One region of the Halomonas flagellata genome, then DNA from elsewhere that is predicted to be linked to it. Evidence: predicted binding sites of a transcription regulator. Region 1 holds the regulator's gene; each other region holds the start of a gene.
What was found. Region 1 encodes FNR, which switches genes on or off when oxygen is low (the NO sensors DNR and NnrR bind a similar motif). Its sites were predicted from a motif close to TTGATNTANATCAA; they were not measured.
Positions count from the first base shown of each region.

Region 2: MKP05_RS09185 (Hsp20/alpha crystallin family protein) is a predicted target of FNR. The motif match lies at 2,344-2,357, and genes of this name have one in related genera.
Region 3: ubiU (ubiquinone anaerobic biosynthesis protein UbiU) is a predicted target of FNR. The motif match lies at 1,800-1,813, and genes of this name have one in related genera.

Region 1 covers NZ_JAKVPY010000015.1:19,168-25,536, reverse strand. The annotation lists gene MKP05_RS13125 (heavy metal translocating P-type ATPase) at 1-877, shown strand, start outside; gene ccoS (cbb3-type cytochrome oxidase assembly protein CcoS) at 874-1,107, shown strand; gene MKP05_RS13115 (sulfite exporter TauE/SafE family protein) at 1,107-1,805, shown strand; gene hemN (oxygen-independent coproporphyrinogen III oxidase) at 1,901-3,316, shown strand; gene fnr (fumarate/nitrate reduction transcriptional regulator Fnr) at 3,418-4,161, shown strand; gene ttcA (tRNA 2-thiocytidine(32) synthetase TtcA) at 4,378-5,280, opposite strand; gene MKP05_RS13095 (3'-5' exonuclease) at 5,412-6,038, opposite strand; gene MKP05_RS13090 (DUF294 nucleotidyltransferase-like domain-containing protein) at 6,087-6,369, opposite strand, start outside.
Region 2 covers NZ_JAKVPY010000009.1:26,602-32,970, forward strand. The annotation lists gene pepN (aminopeptidase N) at 1-1,035, opposite strand, end outside; gene MKP05_RS09180 (YbaN family protein) at 1,143-1,520, opposite strand; gene MKP05_RS09185 (Hsp20/alpha crystallin family protein) at 1,699-2,229, opposite strand; gene MKP05_RS09190 (YajQ family cyclic di-GMP-binding protein) at 2,403-2,888, opposite strand; gene MKP05_RS09195 (GNAT family N-acetyltransferase) at 2,931-3,428, opposite strand; gene MKP05_RS09200 (RimK family ATP-grasp domain-containing protein) at 3,605-5,101, shown strand; gene MKP05_RS09205 (UDP-glucose dehydrogenase family protein) at 5,493-6,369, shown strand, end outside.
Region 3 covers NZ_JAKVPY010000007.1:115,483-121,851, reverse strand. The annotation lists gene ytfE (iron-sulfur cluster repair protein YtfE) at 1-530, shown strand, start outside; gene MKP05_RS07755 (hemerythrin domain-containing protein) at 593-1,210, shown strand; gene MKP05_RS07750 (globin) at 1,282-1,710, opposite strand; gene ubiU (ubiquinone anaerobic biosynthesis protein UbiU) at 1,909-2,904, shown strand; gene MKP05_RS07740 (U32 family peptidase) at 2,913-3,824, shown strand; gene MKP05_RS07735 (ribonucleoside triphosphate reductase) at 4,026-5,765, shown strand; gene nrdD (anaerobic ribonucleoside-triphosphate reductase) at 5,807-5,971, shown strand; gene MKP05_RS07730 (anaerobic ribonucleoside-triphosphate reductase activating protein) at 6,018-6,369, shown strand, end outside.

The DNA.
Region 1 (6,369 bases):
GGAGACCCGCCCGCTCGGCGACCTCGACGAGGCACGCGCCCGGGTGCTGGCCGCGGCCCTCGAGGCGAGCTCGGAGCACCCCATCGCCCGCGCCTTCCATCCACACCGCGACGCCACGGTGCGCGCCCGGAACCCGGTCAGCCGCACCGGCCAGGGCCTGGAGGGCGAGATCGAGGGACGCCCCTGGCGCCTGGGCAAACCCGATTTCGCCGCGCCGGCACAGCCGCCGAGCCCGCCGGGCGAGGGGCAGTGGCTGCTGCTCGCCGAGGCGGGCGAGCCACGCGCCTGGTTCATGCTGCAGGATCATGTGCGCGAGGATGCGGCCGACACCATCACCGCCCTCCAGGCGCTGGGGCTGCAGGTGGAGTTGCTCTCCGGCGATACTCCCGAGGCGGTGGGCCGGCTCGCCGCGCGGCTCGGCATCGTCACCTGGCAGGCCTCGGCCAGCCCGGAGGACAAGCTCGCGCGCATCCGCTCCCTGCAGGCCGGGGGCGAGAAGGTGGCCATGGTCGGCGATGGCATCAACGACGTGCCGGTGCTGGCCGGGGCCGACGTGGCCATCGCCATGAACGGCGCCACCGACCTGGCCCGCACCAGTGCCGACGCCGTCTTGCTCAGCCCACGGCTGGCGCGTATCGTCGAAGCCATCGAGATCAGTCGGGCCACCCGCCGGGTCATGCGCCAGAACATGATCTGGTCGGTGTGCTACAACGTCTCGGCACTGCCGCTGGCGGCCATCGGCATCGTGCCGCCCTGGGTCGCCGCGTTGGGCATGTCGGCCAGTTCGCTGGTGGTGGTGGGCAATGCCCTGCGACTCAACCGCTTCCGCTCGGCCGCCGCGCCCTTCGTTCCGACCCCACGGCTGGTGAACGCATGAGCATCCTCTACCTGCTGATTCCGCTGTCGCTGATCCTGCTCGGCCTCGCCGTCTGGGCCTTCTTCTGGGCCGTGAAGCATGACCAGTTCGAGGATCTCGAGGGCCCCGCCCATCGCATCCTCTTCGACGAGGACGAGAACGACCTCCCCCCCGAGGAGCGCCAGCGCCGGCGACAGTCGCGTGGCGAGGTCGACGACGCCCCCGCTGACCGGGAGGAACCGCCGCGCTGATGGATCCCACCGGCCTGGGTCTACCGCCCCTGCTGGCGGCCTTCGTCTTCGGCCTGCTCGGCGGCGCCCACTGCATCGGCATGTGCGGCGGCATCATGAGTGTGCTGACCTTCGCCGTGCCCCCCAGCCTGCGCTCCCCGACACGGCTCTCCGGATTGCTGCTCGGCTACAACCTGGGGCGCATCACCAGCTACATGACCGCCGGTGCGCTGGTGGCCGGGCTCGGCACCCTGGTCGCCATCACCCCCACGGCCCGCCTGGTGCTGCAGGGGCTGGCCGCGGTGATGCTGATCCTGATGGCGCTCTATATCGCCGACTGGTGGAAGGGGCTGCTCAGGGTGGAGGCCGTCGGCAAGCGGCTGTGGCGCCACCTGGAGCCGCTGGGCCGGCGGCTGATGCCTGTGGTGAAGGTTCCCCAGGCGGTGGCGCTGGGGGCAGTCTGGGGCTGGTTGCCGTGCGGGCTGGTCTACTCCATGCTCGCCTGGAGCCTGGCCACCGCCGCCCCGCACCAGGGCGCCCTGCTGATGGGCGCCTTCGGCCTGGGTACCCTGCCGGCCCTGCTGGTCACCGGCCTGGCGACACGCCAGCTCGGCAGCCTGATCCGCCACCGCGCCACCCGCACCCTGGCCGCGGCGTCGATCATCGCCTTCGCCCTGTGGCAGCTCTGGATGCTGCTGCCCGCCGGCGGCCACGCCTGACCCCCCGACGATCTCGTTCCCGCTTGACGCAGCTCAACACGGCCGGGGGTCGCCCTCGCTACCATCGAGGCATGTCCATCATCCGGAGTGCCGTCATGTCCGCTCACGCGACGCGCGAAGGCCCAGGGGGTTCCGCCCAGTTCGCCTGGGACCCGGTACTGCTGCGCCGCTACGACGCCTGCGGCCCGCGCCCCACCTCACATCCCACGGCCCTCGGCTTCCGGGAGGACTTCGGGCCCGACGACTTCACCGCGGCCCTCGCCCGCAGCAACGACGCGGGCCGTGCCTTGTCGCTCTATGTCCATGTGCCCTTCTGCCGCCAGGCCTGCTTCTACTGTGCCTGCAACAAGATCGCCACCGGGGACACGCGGCTGGCCGAGCCGTACCTGTCGCGCCTCGACCGGGAGATGGTGCTCACCTCCCGCCATCTCGACGCCGCCCGGGAGGTCCAGCAGCTGCACTGGGGCGGCGGCACCCCGACCTTCCTCACCCTCGACCAGATGAGCGACCTGATCGATCGCCTCGATGCCCGTTTCGGGCTCTCGGGCTCGAGGGAGCGTGACTACGCCATCGAGATCGACCCCCGGGAGGCCAATGTCCTCACCCTGCGCCATCTGCAGGCACTCGGCTTCAACCGCCTGAGCCTCGGCGTCCAGGACCTGGACCTCAGGGTGCAGCAGGCGATCAACCGGGTCCAGCCCCGGGTACTCACCGAGTCGCTGATCGACGAAGCCGACCGCCTCGGCTTCCGCTCGCTCAACCTCGACCTGATCTATGGCCTGCCGCTGCAGACCCGCGACAGTTTCGCCGAGACCCTGGCGCAGGTGATCGCCATGGCCCCGGCCCGGCTGTCGGTGTTCCACTATGCTCACCTGCCCGAACGCTTCACGCCCCAGCGCCGCATCCACGCCGAGGACCTGCCCGGGCCCGAGGAGACGCTGGCGATGCTGCATACCACCCTCGAGATGCTGACCGCGGCGGGCTATGTGCACATCGGCATGGACCACTTCGCCCGCCCCGACGACAGCCTGGCAAAGGCCCAGCGCCAGGGTAGCCTCACGCACGACGTCCGGGGCTACTCCAGCCACGCCCGGTGCGACCTGGTGGGGCTCGGCGTCTCGGCGATCAGCCGGGTCGATGACGCCTACGCCCGGAACCCCGTGGGGCTCGCCGCCTATGAGGCGGCGCTGGATGCCGGCCGCCTGGCCACCGACCGCGGACGGCGCCTGACATTCGACGACTGCCTGCGGCGGCACGCCAGCGAGCGCCTGATATGCGACCTGTCCCTCGATCTCGAGGCGCTGGGCCAGGCCTTCGGGGTCGATGCCGAGGCCCGGCTGGCCGATGTCCTGGCCCGGCTGGAAGGAGCCGAGCGCGATGGCCTGGTGGAGCGTGCCGGCCCCCGGCTCGTCGTCACGCCGATCGGCCGGCTGCTGCTCCGGCACCTCGCCATGGCCTTCGACCCCCAGCTCCCGGACCAGCCGGCCTCGCCCCGCTCACGCCTCCGGTGAGGGACTACCTCCGATGGCCGGAGGCTACCTCCAAAGGGATGCTATGCCGGCCCGGACGAATCCCCCATAATGGTGGCAGAGTCACCATCATGGAGGAGAGCATGCCTGATACCGCGACCGGCAGGCGGCGTTCCCTGCTGCACGAGACCCGCTGCCAGACCTGCAGCCTCAGCTCGCTCTGCCTGCCGCTGGCACTCGAGCTCCAGGACATGGACCAGTTCGACGCCATCATCCGGCGCCGCGCTCCCCTGAAGAAGGGCGAGGCGCTGTTCCGCCAGGACAGCGCCTTCACCAGCATCTACGCCGTGCGCTCGGGCAGCCTCAAGCAGGTCACCACCGAGGGCTGCGGCGAGGACCAGTTGACCAACTTCTACCTGCCCAGCGAGCTGGTGGGCCTCGATGGCATCGACGAGGCGCGCTATCCCGGCACGGTGGTGGCGCTCGAGACCACCACCGTCTGCGAGATTCCCTTCGACCGCCTCGACGCCCTCTCCGAGGAGCTGCCGGAGCTGCGCACCCAGCTCTACCGCAGCATGAGCAAGGAGATGCGCGACGACCGCCGCATGATGCGGCTGCTGTCCCGCAAGACCGCCGACCAGCGCCTGGCGACCTTCTTCGCCGGCCTCTCCGACCGCTTCCGCCGCCGCGGCTACTCGCCCTACAGCTTCCGCCTCTCCATGTCCCGGGCCGATATCGGCAACTACCTGGGGCTGGCGGTGGAGACGGTGAGTCGCATCCTCGGCCGCTTCCAGACGCAGGGGCTGGTGGCCGTCTCCGGCCGCGAGGTCAACATCCTCGACCTGGCGGCCCTGGCACAGGTCGCCGAGGAGGAAGGCGCGCGCTGAGGCGCTGCGCGCCAGCTGGAAGCTGGAAGCTGGAAGCTGGAAGCTGGAAGCTGGAAGCTGGAAGCTGGAAGCTGGAAGCTGGAAGCTGGAAGCTGGAAGCTGGAAGCTGGAAGCTGGAAGCTGGAAGCTGGAAGCTGGAAATCAGCATGTTGCCACCAGCCCTGGCGTCAAGGTTTTTTCTTTAAGCTTCCAGGCGCGAAGCGCCGCTCTTCCAGCTTATGACTCTTGGCGGATATCGATGCGGTCGGCCTGCCGCCGGGCCTGCTTCTCCTCCAGGCCGGCGAAGTCGAAAAGCTTGCGGTCGGCCAACTGCGAGGGCGCCACGTTGGTCACCGCCTTGAACATGCTCTCGAGCCGGCCGGGGTGCCTGGCCTCCCATTCGGCGAGCATCTCCTTGACCACCTGGCGCTGCAGGTTGGGCTGGGAACCGCAGAGATTGCAGGGGATGATCGGGAAGTCCATCAGCCGCGCGAACTCGGCGATGTCCGCCTCCCGGCAATAGGCCAGCGGACGGATGACGATGTTCCGGCCGTCGTCGGAGAGCAGCTTGGGCGGCATCGCCTTGAGGCTGCCGCCGAAGAAGAGGTTGAGGAACAGCGTCTCGAGGATGTCCTCGCGATGGTGGCCCAGGGCGATCTTGGTGGCACCGATCTCCTCGGCGAAGCCGTAGAGCGAGCCGCGACGCAGCCGCGAACAGAGCGCACAGGTGGTCTTGCCCTCGGGGGTCTTCTCCTTGACCACCGAGTAGGTGTCGCGCTCGAGGATGTGGTACTCCACCCCGATGCCATCCAGGTACTCGGGCAACACCTGCTCGGGGAAACCGGGCTGCTTCTGGTCGAGGTTGACCGCCACCAGCGAGAAGCGCACCGGAGCATTGCGCTGCAGGCTGCGCAGGATCTCGAGCATGGTGTAGCTGTCCTTGCCGCCGCTCAGGCAGACCATCACCCGGTCGCCCTCGCCGATCATCTCGTAGTCGATGATGGCATTGCCCACCTGGCGTCGCAGGCGCTTCTGCAGCTTGTTGAACTCGCGCTTGCCCCTGGCATCGAGGGTGGTGGCGTCGCCTGCTGTGGCGGGAGCATCGGCAGGGTTGGGGTCGAAGATCACGGCGTCTTGCATGGTCGGGGCGCTGCCAGAGCGGCTGGAAATCACGGGTGCCTATCCTACCACCACCGCCGCCGCCTGGCGACGGTACGGCGTCGACGGCCCGGAGGATGCCCATGCCGTGGCTGCCCCTCGAGACGAGGGGCTCACGAGCTCCGCTTCGCCAGCATGGCGCCTCGCTCCAGGCGCAGATACATCAGCGCCGTGGTCACGGCATCGCCCAGGGCGGTGTGGCGTCCCATCACCGGCACTCCCAGGGCGCCGGCCACCTGCTCGAAGCGCAGGCCCGGCTCGACCTCGGGATGGCTGCGGCGTAGCTGACGGACATAGGCATGCGCCACGTCGATGCCGGCATTGGGCAGGTCGAAGCCGAAGCGCGGCCGCAACTCCCGGTTGATGATCGACAGATCGAAATCCAGGCACCAGCCCACCAGCGGCCGGTTGCCGATGAAGTCAAGGAAGCGGCCCAGTGCCGCCCCGATGCTTTCGCCACCCTCCAGGTCGATGCCACGCAGGCCGTGGATGCGTATCGAGTCGCCACTCAGCGACGCGGGCCGCTGCAGGCGCAGGTCCAGTGATTCGCTGGCCAGCACCCGATCGCCGCGAATCTTCACCGCCGCCAGCGACACCAGTTCGGCACTGCGGGTATCGAGCCCGGTGGTCTCGCTATCGATGGCGACCAGCTCGTCGCCGGTGTAGGGCTGGAACAACCAGGCATAATAGCCGTCGGCCTGGCGACGCCGGTCGGCGGCCCGGCGCAGTACCTTGAGCATGGAGTGACCTCCTGTTGTTGTTGTCGATCCCTGAAAGAGCGCCGCGCGTCATGAGTATTCCAGATGGAAGCGATGCGACAGGCGCTGCTTGAAATCCTTGACGATGTGCAGCGCCTCGCGGAGCAGGTCGCGCTCCAGCGACGAGAGTTCCTGCACCACCACCCGATCGGGCTTCCCGCCCTTGCTGCCATCGCCGTCCAGGCGCGCCAGCTGCTGCTCGAGGCGCAGTTGGGTGAACAGTGACAGCGCCTCGCCCAGGTCCTCGGCGAAACGAGCCTCCAGGCGACCGTCCTCGGCCAGGGCGTCGAGGCGCTCCAGCGTCGAGGTCAGG
Region 2 (6,369 bases), on a different contig from region 1:
GATGCGTTTGACCGGTGCCGAGTTGGTGTCGGCGCTGAAGCACTGGTCGCGGAAGACCGTGAAGCCCTCCTTGAGGGAGAGCTGGAACCAGTCGCGGCAGGTCACCCGGTTGCCCGACCAGTTGTGGAAGTACTCGTGGGCGACGATGCCCTCGACCCGCTGGAAGGCGGCGTCGGTGGCGGTGTGCGGATGGGTCAGCACCGCCGCGGAGTTGAAGATGTTGAGCCCCTTGTTCTCCATGGCGCCCATGTTGAAGTCGTTGACCGCCACGATCATGAACAGGTCGAGGTCGTACTCGCGGCCGTAGGTCCGCTCGTCCCAGGCCATGGCGCGCTTGAGCGAGGCCATGGCGTGATCGGTCTTGCCGAGGTTCTCCTCCTCGACCCAGATCTGCAGGGCCACCTCGCGCCCGCTCATGGTGGTGAAGCGGTCCTCGACCTTCTGCAGGTCGCCGGCCACCAGGGCGAACAGGTAGCAGGGCTTGGGGTGGGGATCCTCCCAGGTGACGAAGTGGCGATCGCCCGGCAGCTCTCCGCGCTCCACCGGGTTGCCGTTGGAGAGCAGCACCGGCAGGCTCGCGGCGTCGCCGATCAACGTGGTCGAAAAGGTCGCCATCACGTCCGGGCGGTCGGGGTAGAAGGTGATGCGCCGGAAGCCCTCGGCCTCGCACTGGGTGCAGTACATGCCGTTCGACTGGTAGAGCCCTTCGAGGGCGGTGTTCTCCTTCGGCGCGATCTCCACCTCGGTATCGAGCAGGAAGGTCTCCGGCACCCGGTGCACGGTCAGGCCGCTATCGGTGAGGGTGTACTCGTCCGCGCCGAGCGGCTGGCCATCGATGGCGATGGCCTTGAGCGCAAGTTGCTCACCGTCGAGTTCCAGCGGTAGCCCGGGCTCGCGCTCGGGGTGGCGCTCCAGGTGCAGCCGCGCCTTGACCCGGGTGGCGGCGGGATCGAGAGCGAACGTCAGCTCGGTGCGGGTCACGCGGTAGGCGGGAGGGCGGTAGTCGCTGAGGTGGATCGGCTGCGGTTCGGACATCGAGGTGGCTCCTGTCGAGAATTGCCGGCCATTGTACGGCCCCCCCGCCCCCTATCTCAAAGCGCCTCGTCTCGAGGGATTTCGGTCGAGACGAGGCAACCGGTGCCTCAGGAAGCGACGACGGGTTCCGGGCGAGTGACGATCCAGACCCCCACCAGGAAGAGCCCGGCGATCAGGGCGAATTTCAGCCACGCCACGCTGACCGTGAGGGTCAAGACCAGCATCGAGAAGGCCAGCATGCCGGTGGCCAGCCACTTGGCATGCCGGGGAATGGCGCGCTCGCCCTCCCAGGCCACCACGGCGGGGCCGAAGCGTGGATGCTCGCGGATCCACAGGGCGAAGCGCGGCGAGCCCCGCGACGCGGCCCACACCGCCAGCAGCATGAAGCAGGTGGTGGGCATCAGCGGCACGAAGACCCCGATCAGGCCGAGCGCGAAACTGATCCAGGCGATGGCGATAAAGACGGCACGTTGCAGCGTCGGCATCGAGTGCTCCCTCCCTCTTCCCTGATCATTCATTGAAGCCCAAGGCGCCCGGCATGGCCAATCGCGATGCCCTATGGGACGAGGAGAGGCAACCTATGGTCCGGCCACGAAGAGAGACCCGCGGCGTTCGGAAAGCGCGGGCCCGCGTAGCGGCGGGCCCGTGACGGTGGGCGAGCGTTCAGCCCTGGATGGGAATCTCGCGGCGTGACGCCTTCGCCTCCGGGGAGCGCGGTACGCTGATCCTCAGCACGCCCTTGGCGAAGGAGGCCGTGATCTCCTCGACCCGGGCGTCCCCCGGCAGGTCGAGCACCCGCCGGAAGCTGCCATAGGAGCGCTCGACGCGCTGGAAGCGCTCCTCCCGGGTAGTGCTCTCCTGGCGCTTCTCGCCCTCGATCACCAGGCGGCGGTCGTCCAGGCTCAGCTTGACGTCCTTCTCCTCGACGCCGGGCACCTCGACGCTGATCTCGTAACGGTCGTCGTGCTCGGCAATATCGAGGCTCGGGCGCAGCAGCGCGGGCATGTCACCGAAGCGACTCTCGAGCGATGGCATGCCGAACTGGCGCATCATGCCGTCCATCCAGCGATCGAGCTCCTGGTGCATGCTCGTCAGCGGGGTCAGCTCGCCACGCCGAGGTTCCACGGTTCCGGTCGGTGCATCGGCACTCTCGCTCTTGAACCAGTTCCAGGGAGAGAATTTCTGCAGGTTCATCTGCCACACCTCCTTTCTCGTCTGTCGAAGATGCTCCACGGCAAGAACTCTGCCATTCGGCATCATCAGAATTGGTGGCGGCAGGGCGCTTTTCAAGAGGCATGAACGGGCGGCGTGACCTGGGTCAAGAAAGCCCGGGACCGGTCCGGGCAGAGACGCCGGGACGCCGCGGATCAATCGCGGAAGTTGTCGAACTGCAGCGGCAGGTCGGGGCCTCCCTCGCCCTTGAGCAGGGCCATGACCGCCTGCAGGTCGTCGCGCTTCTTGCCGGTCACGCGCACCTTCTCGCCCTGGATCTGGGCCTGGACCTTGAGCTTGCTGTCCTTGATGCGCTTGACGATCTCCTTGGCCTCCTTCTGCTCGAGGCCCTGCTTGAGGATGACCTCCTGGCGGGCGCGCACCCCGGAGAGCACGGGATCCTTGACCTCCATGCAGCGGGCGTCGATGCCGCGCGCGATCAGCTTGTTGCGCAGTACCTCGAGCATCTGCTTGAGCTGGAAGTCGACCTCCGCCTCGAGCGATACGGTCTCGCCATTGAGCTCGAAGCTCGCGGTGACGCCCTTGAAGTCGAAGCGCGTCTGGATCTCCCGGTTGGCCTGGTCGACGGCGTTGCTGGCTTCGTGCTTGTCGAACTCGGAAACGATATCGAAGGAGGGCATGATGCGGTCCTGGTAGCCGATGGAAATGGAAGGGTGAGTCTATCAGCCCACGCGCTCGACGGCCTCGACCGTCGGCGCCAGGGTCTTGACCATCTGCCAGCCGGCACAGCCATCCGCGTAGTAGCACTCGAGCCAGCACTCCAGACGAAAGCCCAGGCGCCGATAGAGCCCCAGCGCCACCCGGTTGTCGGCACGCACCTCGAGGCCCAGCCGCTCGGCGCCCCTCGCCAGCGCCACCTGCTCGAGCGCCTCGACGAGACGCCGGCCCAGGCCCTCGCCCCGTGCCGCGGGGTGCACGCAGAAGGAGTAGAGCCTCGCGCGCCGGCTGCCGCGGCGAAACAGCAGGGTGCCATAGCCCAGCAGCCGGCCCTCCTCGCCCTCGGTCCCCGGGCTCTCGGCCACCAGGGTCACGGCGTGGGCGCGGTTGAGCAGATGCCAGAGCTGGCGACGACTGAAACGGTCACCGGTGAAGGCCATCTGCTCGAGGCGATGGAGGTCGTCCAGGTCCCCGGGACGGGCCTGGCGCAGGGTCACGGTCATCTCATGCCTCCAGAGGTCACGGCCGTGATTGTGATCATGCTCGATACGCTTGTCAGCGCCCGTGATCATGAAATCTTTTCACCAACCCCGCCGCTTGTCGAGGACCGGGCTCAAGGGCATGCTGACTGCGTTCCGGCGGCCCCCCTGCCGCCCCTCCTCGCCCGGCTGGAGCCCCCATGTGCCCCCTGCGCATCGTCGTCGACCGTCTGGATGACTGGCAACCCTACTACCCTTCCGAGGACCTGATCGGTGCCGAGGACTTCCTTGCCCAGGATCACCGTCATCGCGATGCCGACGATCGGGACCGCACCACCCACGTGATCAACCTGAGCAGCGACCTCGACTACCTGGGCAGCGGCTACTATGTTTCGCTGCTGGCCCAGGCCCGTGGCCAGCGGGTGCTGCCGACGGTGGAGACGCTCAACGAACTGTCGCGCAAGGCACTGATCGACCTGCGGCTCGACACCCTGGCCCCGCTGCTCGGCGACCTGGCCCGGCAAGGGTCCCTGGCCGGCGACAACCTGACCCTGCGGGTACTGTTCGGCGAATGCCGCGAGCCGGCGCTGGCCCGGCTCGCCCGCAAGCTGTTCGAACGCCTGCCCTGCCCGCTGCTCGAGGCGCGCCTGGTGCGCCGCCATGACCTCTGGCGGCTGGCGCGGCTCAGGCCGATCCGGCTGCGCGACCTCGCCGCCGAGGAGCAGGACCTCTTCGCCAAGGCGCTCAACCGCCACTCGCGCAAGGTGTGGCGGACGCCCAAGGCACGCCGCCGCTACCGCTTCGACCTGGCGATCCTGGTCGACCCGAACGAGGCCCTGCCGCCGAGCAACCGCAGTGCCCTCAAGGCGTTCATCCGGGCCGGTCGCCGGCTCGGCATCGACGTCTCGCTGATCACCCGCCGCGATGCCGGCCGCCTGGCCGAGTTCGACGGCCTGTTCATCCGTGAGACCACGGCCCTGGACCACCACACCTACCGCATGGCCCGGCAGGCGGAGCACGAGGGACTGGTGGTGATCGACGCCCCCCGCGACATCCTGCGCTGCACCAACAAGGTCTATCTGCATGCCCTGCTGCGTGCCCGCGGCGTGCCGGCCCCGGAGGGCGCCCTGCTCCAGCGTCGTGACCGCCGGCCGCTGGCCGAGCGGATCGGCGGCCTGTCGTTCCCGCTGGTGCTCAAGGTGCCGGATGGCTCCTTCTCCCGGGGGGTGGTCAAGGTCGAGTCGCTCGCGCAGCTCGAGCGCGAGGCCGCCCGGCTGTTCGAGGCCTCGGCCCTGCTGCTGCTGCAGGAGTGGCTGCCCACCGACTACGACTGGCGCATCGGCGTGCTCGACGGCCGGGTCCTGTTCGCCAGCCGCTACTACATGGCCCGCGGGCACTGGCAGATCTATGACCACTCGGGCCCAAAGGTGAAGAGCGGAGGCTTCACCACCCATGACCCGACCGAGGTGCCGGCGGACGTCCTCAAGGCCGCGCTCAAGGCCACTCGCCTGATCGGCGACGGCTTCTATGGGGTCGACCTCAAGCAGGCCGGTGGGCGCGTGGTGGTGATCGAGGTCAACGACAACCCCAACGTGGACGCCGGGGTCGAGGATGCGGTGCTCGGCCGCACCCTCTATGAGCAGATCATGGGCGTCTTTCTCGCCCGCATGGAGACCCGGGTTCGCGAGGGCGCCTGAGCAGTGTCGGCACGGCGGACGGCCCCGCGCGCCGGGCGCAGCCTCGCCCGCTGGAAAGAGTCATGCCACATCAGTACCTTGTGTCGTCTTCACCGCCCCCTGTTGCCGATCGGCAACAGCCAACTCCCTGATCTGCAAGGCTCCTTCGATCTCGCGCCCGATCTGTTGGCTCACGGCGACGGATCGGGCGTTCCCGCGCGGCGACGTCATCCGAACTTAGTTCCCAATCCACTGATTTAAAAGCCTCCTTGAAACCTGGCCTGATTGTTGCCTGAGGGTAAGGTCGACGACCCACGTTTTCGGCCCTTTCGCGTCACCGCTTGCCGGCAACCCGGCGGCAGGCTGGCGTGGTGCACATGGAGCGGCCCAACAGCAAGGAGCAACGACGACCATGAGGATTACCATCTTCGGTTCCGGTTATGTGGGGCTCGTGACGGGAGCCTGCCTGGCCGATGTCGGCCATGACGTCATCTGCGTCGACGTGGACGAGGCCAAGGTGGCCCGACTCGAGGCCGGCGAGGTGCCGATCTTCGAGCCCGGCCTGGAGAGCCTGATCCGCCAGAACCAGGCCGCCGGACGGCTACGCTTCACCACCGATGCCGCCAAGGGCGTGGCGTTCGGCCTGCTCCAGTTCATCGCCGTGGGCACCCCCTCCGACGAGGACGGCAGCGCCGATCTGCGTCATGTGCTCAAGGTCGCCGAGACCATCGGCCGGCACATGACCGACTATCGCATCATCGTCGACAAGTCGACGGTACCGGTGGGGACGGCCAGCAAGGTGGAGCGCGTCATCGCCGCCGAACTCGACGGTCGCGGCATCGAGCTGGAGTTCGATGTCTGCTCGAACCCCGAGTTCCTCAAGGAGGGGGCCGCCATCGAGGACTTCTCCCGTGGCTCCCGGATCGTGGTCGGGACCGAGTCGGAGCGCGTCAGGCGCGCCATGCGCGAGTGCTACGGTCCCTATAACCGCCAGCAGGAAAAGCTGATGTTCATGGCGGTGCGCAGCGCCGAACTCACCAAGTATGCCGCCAACGCCATGCTCGCCACCAAGATCAGCTTCATCAACGAGATCGCCAACCTGGCCGAGCGCCTCGGCGCCGACGTCGAGGAGGTGCGCCACGGTATCGGCAGCGACCCGCGCATCGGCTACAGCTTCATCTATCCCGGCTGCGGCTACGGCGGCTCCTGCTTTCCCAAGGACGTCAAGGCGCTGGCCCACACCGCCGAGGCGGCCGGCTATCCGGCCGAGATGATCAATGCCGTGGAGC
Region 3 (6,369 bases), on a different contig from region 1:
GCGTTGGTCTGGCGCCCGAGGCCCTGGTCGCCGAGCTCGAGGCGCTGCCGGCGGGCGCGAGCGACGAGCGCGACTGGCAGTCGGCCAGCAACGAGGAGCTGATCAGGCATATCCTCACCCGCTACCACGATATCCACCGCCAGCAGCTGCCCGAGCTGGTGCGCATGGCCCGCCGCGTCGAGCAGGTCCATGGCGAGCGCGTCACCTGCCCCAACGGCCTGGCCGATCTCCTCATGCTGCTCCACCAGGAGATGGAGAGCCATATGCAGAAGGAGGAGCAGATCCTCTTCCCGATGCTTCGCCAGGGCATGGGCACCCAGGCCCGGGGCCCCATCGCGGTGATGCGCCACGAGCACGACGACCACGGCGAGCACCTTGAAAGGCTGGCGATGCTGACCGACGACATCACCCCGCCGAAGGGGGCCTGCACCACCTGGCGCGCCCTCTACACCGGGCTACGCGAGTTCCGCGACGACCTGATGCAACACATCCACCTGGAGAACAACCTGCTGTTCGAACGTGCCGGCTAAGCCCGGCCACACCGAGAACGGCGCGTCGTCGGCATTGGCGGCGACGCACCTGGGAGGCCACCATGAAAGCCATCCTGCTCGAACGCCTGCACGTCGACCACTACCGCTACCAGGCGCTGCTCTGCATCCTCGACCGCCAGCTGCATATCGCGGCCTGCGAGGAGATCCCCGACTACCGACTGCTGGCACGGCTTTGCCACTACCTCACCCGGCAGCCTGAGGAGTGGCATCACCGGGTGGAGGATGCCCTCTTCGAGCGCCTCGCCGCGCGCCATCCCGACAGCCGCGACACCCTCGAGGTGCTGGTCGAGGAGCACCGACGCATCACGACCTACGGCCGCGAACTCGAGGCGGCGTTCCACCGAATGGCGGACGAGACGCCAGACGCCGAGGCTGACGCCAACCTGCTCAACTTGGGCCAAGCCTTCAGCGAGCTCTACCACCACCACCTGCATACTGAAAACCAGCACATTTTCCCACTCATCGAGCGACAGGTCCCTGCCGGGGAGCTTGACGGCATGACGTCCGGAATCCCGCTGGACAGCCCCGCCGAGGGCAGCCCGAGCTTTCAGCTGCTCTACCGGCAGATCGCCGATCACCACACTGGGTTGCGCCTGGGCCACGGCGAACAGGCCGACTTCTGCCCGCTCTGCGATGCCAGGCCGGCCCACTCTTCTTGATTCAGCCATCAAATGAATCCACCGCATCGGCCCCCCATGGGCACCGCCCATGGGGGGCTCGTGGCACGGGTCTAATTGGAGCGGACACCCCGGTCGTAATGGAACGTCATGAAGACGATGCCCGGCGTCATCACCAGCCGCCAGGCCAGCTCCACCTCGTCATCGAACTGCTCGTCGAAGGTTCGAACCGTGTCGATCAGGGTCTCTAGCCAGAGGTCATACAGCCCGGGACGTATGTCGAGGTGCGCGCGATCGTGGCTGATCGCTACCTCCTGCAGGTAGTAGTCGGCATGGCTCGACGCGTAGAACGCCAGAAGGTGATAGAAGGCCTTTTTCAGCATGGCTTGCTGGCGAGCCATGTCGGTATGGCGAAACTTCTCTGCGACCTCGGGGGAAGCCGCGAGAAAGCGCTCATAGAAGGCCACGAAGAACGCCCGTCCCTCGACCTCTCGGCTCAGTACCCGCACGTAACTCGCGTCGAACAGGCGTTCAATGTCCATGACCACCTCGCATGGTGCGCGTGTCTATACCCAGACTAGGCCAGAGGCTCCCGCAAGGCCTCGTCAGGAGTCCTCCTCATGGCCCCGGCATGACCTGGATCACGCCAATCGTGAATGCCTCCTCACCATGACGCCAGTCAAGGGCCAGGCAAGGATGGTCGACTAGCATGGTCGGGTTTTCATCGACAGGAGTCCGCCATGGAGCTCGTCTGCCCCGCCGGCAACCTGCCCGCCCTGAAGCGCGCCGTGGACGAAGGGGCCGATGCCGTCTACTTCGGCTTCCAGAACACCACCAACGCCCGCCAGTTCGCCGGCCTGAACTTCACCGACCGGCGCGCCCGGGAAGGCATCGACTATGCCCACGCCCGCGGCAAGCGGGTGTTCTGCGCCATCAATACCTATCCACAGCCCGACGGCTGGGAGCTGTGGACCCGCGCCGTGGACCAGGCCGTCGAGCTGGGCGTCGACGCCCTGATCCTGGCCGACATGGGCCTGCTCGACTACGCCGCCCGCCGCCATCCCTCCCTTCCCCGGCACCTGTCGGTGCAGGGCTCGGCCACCAGCCATGAGGCGTTGCACTTCTACCACGAGCAGTTCGGCATCAAGCGCGCCGTGCTGCCGCGGGTGCTGTCGATCACCCAGGTGCGCGACCTGGCCAGGCAGAGCCCGGTGGAGCTGGAGGTGTTCGCCTTCGGCAGCCTGTGCATCATGGCCGAGGGGCGCTGCTACCTGTCGTCCTATCTCACCGGCGAGTCGCCCAACACCCGCGGCGTCTGCTCGCCGGCGGCCCAGGTGCGCTGGGAACAGACCCCCGAGGGGCTGGAGTCGCGCCTGGGCGGCGTGCTGATCGACCGCTACGCCGAGGGCGAACGGGCCGGCTACCCGACGCTGTGCAAGGGGCGCTTCGAAGTCGGCGGCGAGACCTACCACGCCATCGAGGAGCCCACCAGCCTCAACACCCTGGCGCTGCTCCCGGAGCTCGCCGAGCTCGGCATCAGCGCGGTGAAGATCGAGGGCCGCCAGCGCAGCCCCGCCTATGTGTCGAAGGTCGCCGGCATCTGGCGCCAGGCGCTCGACCGCCTGGAGCGTAGCCCCGAACGCTTCCACCCCGACCCCGCCTGGATGGCCGGCCTCGGCGAGGTCTCCGAGGGCGCCACCACCACCCTGGGCGCCTACGAGCGCCGCTGGAAATAGGAGGCCCCATGCCAACCCCCGACACCCTCAAGCTGTCGCTGGGCCCGGTGCTCTTCTACTGGACCCGCGAGCGCTACGCCGACTTCTACCGCGAGGCCGCCGACTGGCCGATCGAGATCGTCACCCTCGGCGAATCGGTCTGCTCGCGGCGCCGCGACATGAAGCTCGACGACTGGCTGGGCATCGGCCGCGAGCTGGCCCAGAGCGGCAAGAAGGTGGTGCTGGCGAGCCAGACCCTGATCGAGTCCGAGGCCGACCTGCGCGACCTGCGCCGGCTGTGCGACAACGGCGAATTCACCGTCGAGGCCAATGACCAGAGCGCGGTGCAGCGGCACTCGGCGGCCGGCCTGCCCTTCGTCGCCGGGGCGGCGCTCAACCTCTACAACCCGGCGACCCTGGCCGTGCTGGCCCACGCCGGCATGCAGTGCTGGCAGGCCCCGGTGGAGATGTCCCGCGCCGACCTGGCGCGTCTGCTCGACGACTGCCGCGACCAGGGCCTCGGACAGCCCTGCGAGGTGTTCGCCTACGGCCACCTGCCGCTGGCCTGGTCGTCGCGCTGCTTCACCGCGCGCCGCCACCAGAAGCCCAAGGACCGCTGCCGGTTCGTCTGCCAGCAGTACCCCGAGGGCCTGGCGCTGCGCTCCCAGGAATCCCGCGAGGTGTTTACCCTCAACGGCATCCAGACCCTCTCCGGCGCCTGCCAGGACCTGCGCCACGAGATCCCGGGCATGGCCGGGATGGGCGTCGGGATCGCACGGCTGAGCCCACGCGCCGAGGGCATGGCCGAGGTGGTCACCGCCTTCGATGCGGCCCGGCGCGGTGCGCTTCCGCCCCCCGACCCGCTGGCCCTGGTCGACGCCGAGATCTGCGACGGCTACTGGCATGGCCGTCCCGGCATGGACAACACCCGCGCCGGCTGATCCCGGCCAACGGCACGGCCAGCCTCTTACGGGCTCTACCTCGGGTGGAGCCCGTTTTCGTTGGTGACGCAACCCACCCACATCCTTACCCGCCCTTTTTCTGACCTGGGTCATCTCCCGCCATCTCGTCAGTCCCCAACCTGCAAAACACAATATATAGTGTCTTATAGTTAAAAAGATGGCATATATAGGGAGATCGCAGTGCCCCCCTCTACTAACGGTCAAACTGAAAAGCATCGCGTCGCTGTCGCCGCCACGGTCGACGAGTACCTCAAGCGCACCGACTGGCGCGTCCACGCCAACGCCAACCAGGGCTACTCCCTGGGCGGGTTGATTCTCAACGTCTCGGGCAAGCTGATCGCCAACTACTGGCTCGACGAGGTCTACCCCGCCGCGGTGGGCGAGGCACATCGCCGGGGCGACCTGCATATCCACGACCTCGACATGCTGTGCGGCTACTGCGCCGGCTGGTCGCTGCGCACCCTGCTGATCGAGGGCTTCAACGGCGTGCCCGGCCGCGCCGAGAGTGACCCGCCCCGACACCTCACCAGCGCCCTGGGCCAGATGGTCAACTTCCTCGGTACCCTGCAGAACGAGTGGGCCGGCGCCCAGGCCTTCAGCTCCTTCGATACCTACCTGGCGCCCTATGTGCGCAAGGAGGCACTGGACTACCCGGCGGTGAAACAGGCCATCCAGGAGTTCATCTACAACCTCAACGTGCCCTCGCGCTGGGGCAGCCAGACGCCCTTCACCAACCTGACCTTCGACTGGGTCTGCCCGGAGGATCTGCGCCGGCAGGTGCCGGTCATCGGCGGCGAGGAGCAGCCCTTCGCCTACGGCGAGCTACAGGCCGAGATGGACCTGATCAACCGCGCCTACCTGGAGGTGATGGAGGCCGGCGATCGCCAGGGGCGAGTCTTCACCTTCCCGATCCCCACCTACAACATCACCCGCGACTTCGACTGGGAGAGCGACAATACCGAGCGACTCTTCGCGCTGACCGCCAAGTACGGCCTGCCCTACTTCCAGAACTTCCTCAACTCCGACCTGGAGCCGCACATGGTGCGCTCCATGTGCTGCCGCCTGCAGCTCGACCTCGGCGAGCTGCTCAAGCGCGGCAACGGCCTGTTCGGCAGCGCCGAGCAGACCGGCTCGCTGGGGGTGGTGACGATCAACTGCGCGCGGCTGGGCCATCGCTTCGCCGGCGACCGCACGGGGCTGCTCGACGAGCTCGACCGGCTGCTGGCGCTGGGCCGCGACAGCCTGGAACTCAAGCGGGAACGCATCCAGGCGTGGATGGACGGCGGCCTCTACCCCTTCACCCGGCGCTACCTCGGCACCCTGCGCAACCACTTCTCGACCCTCGGCGTGAACGGCCTCAACGAGATGGTGCGCAACTTCAGCGACGACACCCATGACATCGCCGACCCGGAAGGGCAGCAACTGGCCCTGGAGGTGCTCGACCACGTACGCGGGCGGATGCAGGAGTACCAGGAGCAGACCGGGCACCTCTACAACCTGGAGGCCACCCCGGCCGAGGGCACCACCTACCGTTTCGCCCGGGAGGACCGCGCCCGTTATCCCGGCATCCTCCAGGCCGGCACGCCGGAGGCGCCCTACTACACCAACTCCAGCCAGTTGCCGGTGGGTCACACCGACGACCCCTTCGAGGCGCTGATCCACCAGGACCCACTGCAGACCCGCTACACCGGCGGCACCGTGCTGCATCTCTACATGCGCGAGAAGCTGTCCAGCGCTGCGGCCTGCCGGACCCTGGTGCGCACCGCCCTGTCCCGTTTCCGCCTGCCCTACCTGACCGTGACACCGACCTTCTCGATCTGTCCGGTACACGGCTACCTGGCCGGCGAACACGAATTCTGCCCCAGGTGCGACGACGCCCTGCTGGCAGAGCAGGCCTCGACGGCCGATGCCACGGCCTGAGGCGCCATTCCCCCCACCCCCGAAGCACGAAGGAGCATCACATGAGCCAAGCACACCACGACACCCTGCCCACCGAGCGTCGCCAGCGCTGCGAGGTCTGGACCCGGGTGATGGGGTACCACCGCCCGGTCAGCCAGTTCAACCTCGGCAAGCGCGCCGAGCATCGCGAGCGCCGCCACTTCACCGAGCAGGCCTCGAGCCACTGACCCGCAACGCCGGGCATCCACGGATGCCCGGCCCGGAAGTTTCGCCATGTCCGAGAGCAACACGATCCGGTTACCGGTGGCCGGCCTGACGCCCATGACCACCCTCGACTACCCGGGCCACCTGGCCTGCGTGGTCTTCCTGCAGGGCTGCCCGCTGCGCTGCGGCTACTGCCACAACCCCCAGATGCTCGCCCCGCGACGCGGCGATCCGCAGGAGTGGCAGGCGGTCCGCGACTTCCTGGCGCGTCGCCGCGGCCTGCTCGAGGCCGTGGTGTTCAGCGGCGGCGAGCCGACCCAGCACCCCGACCTGCCCGCCGCCATCGCCCAGGCCAGCACCATGGGCTTCAAGGTCGGGCTCCACACCGCCGGGGTCTACCCCCATCGCCTGGCCGAGCTGC